2 regions of the Halobacillus rhizosphaerae genome follow, and region 2 is predicted to be linked to the other one. Evidence: riboswitches for the same ligand, from Rfam matches in the RefSeq annotation. Region 2 holds a riboswitch; the other holds the start of a gene.
What was found. Region 2 has a riboswitch for S-adenosylmethionine ahead of Q7A53_RS03605 (assimilatory sulfite reductase (NADPH) flavoprotein subunit). Riboswitches for the same ligand answer to the same signal wherever they lie in the genome.
Positions count from the first base shown of each region.

Region 1 (5,282 bases), on a different contig from region 2:
CATGAAACCCGTGCTGGTAAAATAGCGCTTCTGCTGTATTCATAATATCTTCTTTTTTATTCGATTTTTTCATGTGAACACCCCTTATATAGAACGATCATTATAATAAAAGTAACACAGAAGCTTTTTAAACTCAAACCTCTGTACCGTTCAACCCGATATATACTTTGGGACTCCTCTTATATATTCTCTAATCCTTTCCACACGAGCCTATAAAATCCCTTGTAACAGAAAAAGGCGCATTCTATTACTCTAGAATTGCGCCCGGTTCTATGCTGTTTCTAAAAAAAATCATTTTCGCTGGTAATCGAGGAATGAATTCAAGAGATCTTCCACGTGGTTAAAGTTCGCTTCGTGACCCTTGAAATCGGACATGTGGTTCCGGCCAGCCTGGTCGTGAAATGACAGCTACCAAAACTAGATCTTACTTCTCCCAAAGCTCTATTCTTCTTCCGTCCGGATCTTCAATCCAAATAAATTTTCCATATTCACTAACCGTCTTTTCCATCACAAGGGGCACGCCCTTTTTTTCTAGATGATCGATACTGTCCTCCAAATTTTCAACTTGAAAGTTTAACATCACTTGTTGATCTGTTGGAAAATAATCGTCCTCTTCAGAGAAGAGAGAGAAAATAATGTTATGGTCGGGTTTTGATGTAATCATGGCACCATTCCAATTTTCGATATCAATTTTCAGCACTTCCCTATACCATTTTTTACTATTCTCTAGATTTTTAGTGCGCCAAAAGACTCCGCCAAGACCATTTACTTTCATACGTATCCCCTGCCTATCTTAATATAGTTGTTCTTCCCTTCATTCGAGTTTTGAATACTGATTCCCTTTATCGTTTCGTTCTTTTTTGGAAAACGTTCAATTTATGATCCTCACCGCTTTTCATCAAAGGTGTATCCCCCGATAAATGCACCGGAGGAACTGCCTCATTCAGCAGTTCCTCCGGATATCGAGCCCATTTAACCAATATTAGATTGATCATGATGATCTTCTGGATCCTCGTGAGTCGTGGTTCTCATCTTATTCAGCACTCGTTGCGTTGACTCGCTGACTTCCGGTTCAAAATAAGGTTCATACGCCTCAAGAGGGGCTCGTTTCGTAAAGGAAACGGCAAGTAATACCCCTATCAGTGAAACCGTAACAGCAATAACAAATGGCATGCCATATCCCATGGCCTTCGCTGCGACATAAACGACAGAACCGAGGATGATCCCCGTATAAGCCCCTGCTCTGTTCATTCTCTTCCAGTACAGCCCTAAGAAAACGACAAGAAAAAACGCGGCACCAAATCCACCGTACACATAGACAAAGCCCATCGCCAAAAACCATGGGGGTTTAATGGCTAACAGAACCGCTGCCGATGCAATGGCAAATATACTTAGGCGAAGCCAGTTCTTGAACTTCCTCTCACTGATTCTCTTCGGAGCTATATTTAAGTACACGTCATAATACAGAGAAGTCGCGCAGTGCAGCAACATTGAATTCGCAGTGGAGATAGCGGCCGCACAAATAGCGACAAGCGTGATGCCTCCGATAATAGGCGGAGTGTATTCTTGGATAACTAAAGGAATAATATAATCGGTCGTTTTTACTACAGGGATGCTGGGCACGAGAACCTTGGCCCCTAATCCGATAACGATCAATGGAGTCATAATGAAAATTAATACCAGAATCGTTCCCATCACCTGCAATATCGCAACCTTCACATTTTGAGGGGCCAGCATCCGTGTGACCCAGTGTGGAGATGAAGGGGTTCCTAAAGAATTCGAAATAAAAATAGAAAGCAGTGCACCGATACCAAAGGTCCCAAACGGAGAGAGTAAAATTCCCTTTTCAAGCTCCGGTCCCCCTACATTGGTCGGCGCAGTCGTTGTCGAAAGCGTATCTAGTATGCTGCCGATGCCTCCCGTTAACGACCATACCACACCGCTCGCAAGCAAGACTCCGATGGTAATCAAAACCGTGTTTAACGTATCTGTCGCAGCCACAGACCAAAATCCGCCAACACTTGTAATTAATATAAAAAATAAAAAGCCGAAGATTGCGATCTTATAATCAATCCCAGTGATACTAGAAAAAACAATGCCAAAGCCCGTCACCTGAATATTTACAAGAAGCAAATAACCAATAAACATTAAAATGCCGACAATCGCTTGCAAGGTACTCTTGTTCTGAAAGGGTTCAAACCTATGTCGGATAAATTCAGGGAACGTCCGGGCAGGCTTTTCCGGTCTCCTTATTTTGTAAGCGACAATCGGAATTAAAGCACCGCCAAAACACCAGCCTGCCACCCAGCCGATCACAGCTGATACCCCTGAACTATACAAATAACCGGGGACGCCGATGACAGAAGCTACACTCACCCATGTCGCCGCTGTGGTACCGATTCCAAGCAGCAGCCCCATGCGATGTCCACCCGTCGTATAATCGTCAATCGATTCTGCTTTTTTAAGGCTTTTAATATTTGCCCAAATGAGAAAAAGTACATAAAAACTAAATACAACCACATACCATATCATTTCATAAACTTCCTTCCCAGCTCTTATTTATACTTAAATAGACGTCCGGTAGCTCCCCACCGTTTAACACCTGATCGTTCCACCTTGTAACAGAGAAATGTGCCTAACAGGAAGGAAAAAACCATGGTCCCTACCCAAACCATCATCGCTAAGAGCATTGTAATCCCCCTTCTTCCATTAACTTTTAGTACTTCTGTTCTTTACATTTATTTCTCCTGTTTGCTAACCCTCCTTTGATAAAATAAAAAGCCCTTCACTCATCATGAGAGAAGGGCTGTAGAAAACGGTCTTATAGCAGCTGCTTGCTCTCTCATCTCCGGAATAGCTTTCGCCTTCCTCTGAAATTGGCACCGTGCATAGATCAGCCGGTTGCCGAGGTTTCATAGGGTCAGTCCCTCTACCTCTCTAGATAAGAAAATTTAGAATATTCAAATGTTAATTAGATTTTATTCTATCATATCCGACAGTTTCGTCAATCCATAATTTTTATTGAGGGTCAAATGGAAGACACAAGTATTCCTAACACCACATTCCCCTCAAAAATGAACTCTATATTCCGGTTATGTTCTTTATCAGAATACCCCATTACGTCAGCTCCCGTGTCTTGACGTTCATAATAGTGGTCCCCTACCTGACGCAGCACATCGGCTTTCTTTTGACCAATTAAATGACTGTATGTATTTTCAAATATATCTTTTGTCATAAAATACCGCTTCACTTGATCATCCACTACTTTAAAGTCAATATCATAGGATTCACTGGTCTCCCCATATATGTAGTAAGTGGACTTGGGCTGCTTTATCTTCTCCACAAAATCTGGTTTACCAAATGCATGGATGAGTTCGTCACGGGATGAGCCCAGCTGAATGCCCTGCACTTTTACATCAGCCAAATTCGTGCTTTCTACTTCATCATCATTATTGTCTGTGTCGCATCCACCTAATACGCAAACGATAATAAGTGTAACGAATAGAAGACCGTATCTATGCAATCTCATAGAAATCACCTCGCGCTTTACTTCTTCTGTTTCGACTCCTTTTATACTTCCACCGCTCCAGTTATTAGAATTTTTTTCATTCCATTATGGCAAAACCAGAATTAATACTAAATAGCGGTTGTAACTGACGTAACGTCAGGAGATATAATCAGCTTGTAGACAAATAAATAACCTAAAGAGGTGAAAGGATTCCAAAAACCAGTTGGAAAATCGGTGAGCTCGCCAGCCAGTGTGGGGTTACAGTCAGAACGCTTCACCACTACCATCAAATTGGATTATTAGTACCCTCAGAATTTACCGAGGCAGGACATAGGCTTTACACAGAATCGAATCTATCCAGACTTCAGCAGATCATGTCTCTGAAACAACTAGGACTTTCATTAGAGGACATCCATAACTTTATTGACAATCCGGATTATAATCCAACCCTTGTCATTCAAACCCAGCTTGAAATCATAAACGAGCAGATAAAAGTAAAGGAAAAACTGCGGGATGAACTGGAGAAAGTCCAAACCCTGATGTCCTTTCATAAAGATATCAGTGCAGACCAATTACTAAAAACTTTGGAGTTGATCCGAATGGATGAAAATAATTATTTACCACCAGAGAAAGTTGAAAAGTTAAAAACCTTTCAAAACAGGCTTACGGAGGACCAAAAATCAAAACTAAAAAAGCAGCTCCCACTCATTAAAGAATCACAAGTACAAGCTTTAAAGAAAATGATCTTAAAACAGAATGATAAGTAGCTGAATCGAACCATAAAGGAGAATTCAGATGAATGAAACGCAAGGTCAAAATGGATATCTCACCACAAAATTATCTAAACTCACTGATCGTGCGGAAATCAGTGAACTGCTAAGCCGTTTTTGCAGTATGGTCGACGACAAGTCTATGAATACTACGGCATTAGAGACTATTTTTACGCAAGAGGGACGAATCATAAATCCAAACGGTTCAACAGTCACAGGACCCGCAGCCATTAAAGCTGAAAAAACGAAGAGTTTCAACCGCTTCCGAGCTACGCAGCACGTTACTTCTGATCATATTATCGAGCTTGAAGAGGACACTGCGCGACTACGTGCCAATATGCTTGCGATGCACCTATGGTCTCCTGAAGAAAGCGATCCACTATCATTGCAAACACACTTCGTTGCCGGAGGTGTATTCGATGCCACAGCTGTACGTACCGCAGAAGGATGGCGGTTCAGTGAATTGAAATCACGCATCACTTGGAGAACAGGTTCGGGTATGTCCGCTGTAGCTAAGACCGGGGTGAAGTAATCATTAGAATGAATATCGGCAAATTCAAAATTTAACATCCATGTTAGAAAACAAATCACCGTTTGGCCGTTGGTAAAGAAAGAATATGACCCTGAATAAATATGTAAAGACTGACTGCCAAATCATAGTAGTCTTAAATAAATGAGCCTCTATGATTTGGCAGCACTAAAACTTATCTAAGTCCTTTTAATCTTCGTCGCTTTTATACTCCAAAATATCACCCGGCTGACAATCCAATGCCTTACAGATCGCTTCTAATGTTGAAAAACGTACGGCCTTTGCTTTTCCATTTTTCAATATGGAAAGATTCGCCATCGTAATTCCAACCCGCTCCGAGAGCTCTGTTACGCTCATTTTCCGTTTGGCTAACATCACATCAATATGAATAATAATGGCCATTTCCTTCACCTCAGACAGTCAGATCATTTTCTTCTTTAGTTTGAATTGCATCTTGCAGAAGCCTTTGAAGAAC
Region 1 covers NZ_JAUTWQ010000008.1:116,533-121,814, reverse strand. Annotated here, with positions in the region: gene Q7A53_RS10365 (TetR/AcrR family transcriptional regulator) at 1-73, opposite strand, end outside; gene Q7A53_RS10360 (VOC family protein) at 425-775, opposite strand; gene Q7A53_RS10355 (sodium:solute symporter family protein) at 973-2,532, opposite strand; SAM riboswitch class I at 2,840-2,948, opposite strand; gene Q7A53_RS10350 (hypothetical protein) at 3,029-3,529, opposite strand; partial or broken gene Q7A53_RS10345 (MerR family transcriptional regulator) at 3,718-3,876, shown strand; gene Q7A53_RS10340 (MerR family transcriptional regulator) at 3,883-4,275, shown strand; gene Q7A53_RS10335 (nuclear transport factor 2 family protein) at 4,304-4,810, shown strand; gene Q7A53_RS10330 (helix-turn-helix domain-containing protein) at 4,997-5,209, opposite strand; gene Q7A53_RS10325 (DUF2975 domain-containing protein) at 5,220-5,282, opposite strand, start outside.
Region 1: another riboswitch for S-adenosylmethionine. It lies ahead of Q7A53_RS10355 (sodium:solute symporter family protein); the one in region 2 lies ahead of Q7A53_RS03605 (assimilatory sulfite reductase (NADPH) flavoprotein subunit).

Region 2 (5,282 bases):
ATTCAGGATCGTTTTCCGGTACAATTCCTAAGCTGTCACCAGGTTCAAATTCCAGATTTGATCCTTCAAGATCTAACTCAAGATGACGGGTTTCCTTATTAGATCCGCGTCCATTTAAATTTAAATTCTCCAGGATTTCGGCTTTAAATGGGTTTTTCTTTGAATAAACTATCTGTTCTGTACTCATTTGCTCAGCAGCAGGCTGCTCAGAAGGAGCATCTATCCCGGCTTGTTGATCACTTAATTCGTTCAAAACACCTTGAAACCATTCTTCCGCAGGATCTTCAAAATCTAAATCACAGTCCATTCGCGGATAAAGACGGGTGCCTCCGAGTTCTTCCAGTCTGGCATCAAAATCTTTACCGGTCTGACAGAAAAATTCATAGGAGCTGTCGCCTAATGAAAGAACAGAAAATCTGACTTCCTCTAATTTAGGTGCTCGTTTGCTGTAAAGAAAATCATATAAGGAAATTGCATTATCAGGCGGATCCCCATCTCCATGTGTACTAGTCACTACGAGCAAATCCTGAACTTTCTTCAAATTCTTCGCTTTAAATTCGTCCATAGAAGCACGAGTAACTTTAAAACCTTTGTCTTCTAACCTTGTTGTCATTTCTTCGGTCAATGCTTCTCCATTTCCTGTATGGGATCCATAAAGAAGCGTAATCTCCCGTGTTTCTTTGGTAAGGGATGATTGCGAAGCAGGGTTGGTTTCCGGAGTATGATTTTCGGCATCGGCCACTGCTTGTGCCCCCGCCGATTGAGCATTAGCCAAGTAGCCACTAAGCCAAACCTTCTGCGTTTCTGTCAAAGTTGGCAGAAGCTGGTTCAGAAGATCTGCCTGTTCTTGATTAAATGGACTGTTCGTTACTTGAAATTGCAAAAATACCCACCTCACTAAGGAATTCTCATATACTTAGAAAGACTGCTGTCTTCTAATGATTTATATTTTAGTTATTTTCAGATCATTCGTTGAATAGTTTTGATTACGTTGTTAGTTTATTTTAAGTTAAAGCAACGTAATCAAAGTTGTTTACTCGGAAATACGGCAGTACATCCCCAAGCTGACTTCCCTCCTCCTGTGAAATTCACGATAAAAAATGAAAAACCTCTCTTCTATAAAAATAAGAAGAGAGGTAAAAATGCAATATGTATCTGCCCATCTCCTTATCTTTCAAGCGCCTGAGCACCCGCTGGAAGTGGCACAGTATCTGAAAAGAGAAGTTCAGACCCGTTGCCGAGGCTTCAAAGGGCCAGTCCCTCCACCTCTCGCGATAAGAATGTCTATGATTCAATTGTTGAAAATGAATGATTGGTAAATATATTATGCCCAAACCGTATAAATGTCAATAGAATATGAGAAAATAAAGGCCATTCATAATTTTCATTCTTTTTTTAATTGGAAGTTGCACATATCTTTAAATTCCATCATTTCCAGGTATAACTTAAAAACAAAAAAGAACCCTGGGATTGTCAGGGCTCTAGTCAACGTAAGTATGAATGGTTTAGGAAGCTATTTTCTTGCACTCCTCCGCACATTCAAAACACGCCTGAGCACATTCTTGACAATGCTGATGATCATGCTGTTTGCATTCATCTCCGCAAGAAAGGCAGATCTCCGCACATAGTTGTGCTAGTTCTGAAACAAAAGGAGTGTTGCGTACTAAAGCTTGTTCTAAATAAGAGCAGATATCTGCGCATTCTCGATCCAATCGAATACAGCCGGCCATCATTTTCACATTATCTTCTTGTAAACAGGAATCAAAACAGTGGTTACACGCTGCCATACATTCATGAAGTTTCTTAATCGCAGATTGATATTTCTCTTGTGCCATTTACAAATTCCCCCTTGTTATATGATTTATATTCATTCCATTACCCGCTCCGTTTTTATTTAAACTATATTACTATAATATTCGCGATCGATTAAAATTCATTGTTTAACCTTTTTTGAATCCAAATTGCTGCAACGGAACCGTCTGCCATCGCTGCTGTTACGAGTTCTGAATGGGATGCTGCATCGCCCGCTGCCCATAGGTTGTTTATCGTAGTCATCCGGGTGGTTGGATCTATAGCGATATGATTATTAGCGTTCATTTCAGCTTCCAGTTGAGCAGCTAAGTCTGAACGAACTTTATTGCCTCCAAAGGCTACAAACGCTTTTTCACCTTCTAAATAACTTCCATCGGTTAGCTGAATTCCTAGAAATTTTCCATGGACATGCTTTACTTCAATAAGCGGATGATTAATATAAGCAATGTTATGTCTTTGAAGGTTTCTGATTGCTTCCTCTTTAACTTCACCTTCTCCATGATTGATGTAAGTTAAATCTTGACTCCAGTAAAGGAGACGGAGAGCCATAGATACTCCTGTCATTCCGCTGCCAAGTATAAAGGTTTTTTTATTAGAAATTTCATACCCATCGCAATCCGGACAGATATAAATAGAAGAACCTAAACAGGGTAGGATCCCTGGTATGCTGGGGATATGGTCTTTAACCCCCGTCGCCAGAAGCATAGTTTTCCCCTTGAATTTTCGATCACGTCTGGTTTCTATGAGAAACTGCTGCTTTTCTTTGCGCACGTTCACGACTTCGTCATTTAGAATTTCTACTCCATATTCAGCCGCTTGCTTCCTTCCTTCTTCTCGCAAGTACTTTCCGCTTACTCCTTTTGAGAAGCCGAGGATATTATTATAATTCTTGCATAGAGAAGAACGGCCATCCTCAGAATCTAAAAGCAGAATCGATCGTTTATACCTGCCTAATTGAATGGATGCCTGAAGACCAGCAATACCTCCTCCAATAATAATACAATCATAACTAATCGCTCTTCCTCTCCCTTCGCTGCTCAAATCCGCTTTATTGAAGGACCGTATATTTGCTTATCGTCTATTAATTACGTGCTTTCTGGTACAGGGGTATGTTTAGTTTGTTTCTCAGTGTCATCCTTCTTTATACATTTCATGGCAACGAGAAACAAAATCCCTCCCATTATGCCTGCCGCTAAGTAGCTGAGGTTAACAAACTTGTCCATCACCAGCGACATAACCGGTGGACCTGCTGCAACGCCAATAAATCTCGATGAACTATAAAAGGATGATATGGTTCCTCTTTCCTCTTTTTCAATGCCTTCTGTAATCATGGCATCAAGCGTTGGAAGGAGAGCACCAATTCCAATACCGAGTAAGCTTACTATAATAAGCATCAGGATGACCTTTTCATTAACGTATCCGACGAATAGGACACTGATTGAAGACAGCAATAAAAAAATAAGGATTACTTTTTTCATCGTCTTAACGTTATCTTTAATTTTTTTGCCGGTTATGAACGAAGAAATACATAGAAATAGTAAAGGCACGGCCAATATAAAACCTTTCTTTACACCGTGAATATCGTGTATTTTCTCCAGATTCTCTGATAAAAAGAAGAGAACTCCAAATAAAATCAGCATAACGTAAACTCCGATCAGGAATATTGGATACAGCCATTTTCCTTCCTGGCCGAAGATCTTCTTCGTTTTCTTCAGAAACATCGACAATTTTACCGGCTTTTCTTTCGTGTCTTTGGGTACTTTTATGAAAAAGAACACAAGAATGATGGAAATGAAACTAAAGACCGAGATAGAAAAGAAAGGTAAAAACCATAAGAAAGCGGCTAAAGCAGACCCAAGTATAGGACTCAACACTTTTCCGAAGGTGTTAGAAGTTTCAATAATTCCCATACACGAGCTAGTTTTCGTATCATCGTCTTTATAAAGATCTCCCACGAGAGGTAAAACGATAGGCGTAGCTCCCGCTGCACCGATTCCTTGCAAAACGCGGCCGGTCATAATCCAAAGAAACGGATTTCCCATTTTCCAAGAAGCAAAAGCAGCAATCAATCCGCCAATTAATGTAAGAATCAAACTCGGCAGAATGACAACTTTCCTGCCAAACCGATCGGATAAGTAACCCGCAATAGGGATGAGAAAGATAGCTGCTAAAGAATAGCTTGTAATAATTAAGCTGGATTGAAATGATGAAATGCCGACCTTTTCTTCAAATATTGGCAGCACAGGGATGAGCATAGAGTTGCCCAGTGTCATGATTAAAGGGATGGATGCCATGCTGACCAGGCACCACCTGCTGACGTTATCTTTTGATGCGTTTTCCATTGGTTCACCTCCTATGATTCATCCTCTTAGTGAGGGGGATCAGTTTGATCAATATATAATTTACCATTTGGGCATGCTTCTGCATAAAATATTTCGTCTGCTGAAGGATATCCCTGGTTCTTTAACTGCTGAGTTAACCATTCTTTAGTTAAGTGTAGTTGCTTTAAGTTATCTTCATTTATAATTCCTTCAGAAATCATCTCTACACCTGCAGGAAAGGCAGGAGGGCTGGAATACATTTTCATATCATTTTTAGTAACGGGCTGTTTACCGGTGTTTTTCATAACTGACAGTTTTCCATTGGTTTCAAATACTGCATACTCTACATCCGCAAGTGAAAAAACTTTTTCTCTTCTCAGCATGACTTTGAGAGAATCAAGATCTAATCGTGTTTTTCGGAGAGCTTTCTCTATAATTTTTCCATTTTTAATTAATATAATGGGATCTCCGTTAATTAGTTTTCTGGCTTTTCTTGAATGCAGATCTACCATTCCCATAATGATGGTAAATACGGTCCAGCCTGCTAGTGCAATCATTCCTCTCGTGATGCTTAAGGTTTGATCAATGACTAAAGAACCTCCTATAGTGCCTATAGAGATGGCCGACACAAAGTTAAAGAAGGTCATTTGGCTGATTTCTTTTCGTCCCATGATCCGGGTTAAAATTAAAAGAGCCACAAAGGATAAGAGTAACCTTGCTAATAATTCCGTTACATTCATGTAAACACTCCCAAGTAAATGCCTGTTGTCTAATTATCCCCGGTAGTCCATTGGTTTATTTAAGGATTTTGATGGAATTTTTAGGAGCATAACCTTCAAAAGATGCTTCACCCCCACGTTTCTTTAAGCTGTCTAACCTCTTCCTTATGCGTAATAGTGTCCTCTGGAGTTTCCAATATGAAAGGAAGACCCGCTAACTGGGAACTTTTAATAATGGCAGCAAATTGGTTTTTGTTAATGTGGCCATTGATTAAAATATTGGAATGACGGTCTTTTCCGCTTCCGGATACATATTTAGAGTTATTTAGATGGATAACATGGAGGTGATCAAAATATCCCAGCTCGTTTCCTTTGCTCAGGATTTGAGTCCAGTTATCTCCATTCCAAACGCCGCTTGCATACAAATGGC
Region 2 covers NZ_JAUTWQ010000001.1:686,348-691,629, reverse strand. Annotated here, with positions in the region: gene Q7A53_RS03605 (assimilatory sulfite reductase (NADPH) flavoprotein subunit) at 1-883, opposite strand, end outside; SAM riboswitch class I at 1,165-1,281, opposite strand; gene Q7A53_RS03600 (four-helix bundle copper-binding protein) at 1,506-1,835, opposite strand; gene Q7A53_RS03595 (NAD(P)/FAD-dependent oxidoreductase) at 1,927-2,853, opposite strand; gene Q7A53_RS03590 (MFS transporter) at 2,898-4,154, opposite strand; gene Q7A53_RS03585 (YetF domain-containing protein) at 4,181-4,873, opposite strand; partial or broken gene Q7A53_RS03580 (deoxyribonuclease IV) at 4,981-5,282, opposite strand, start outside.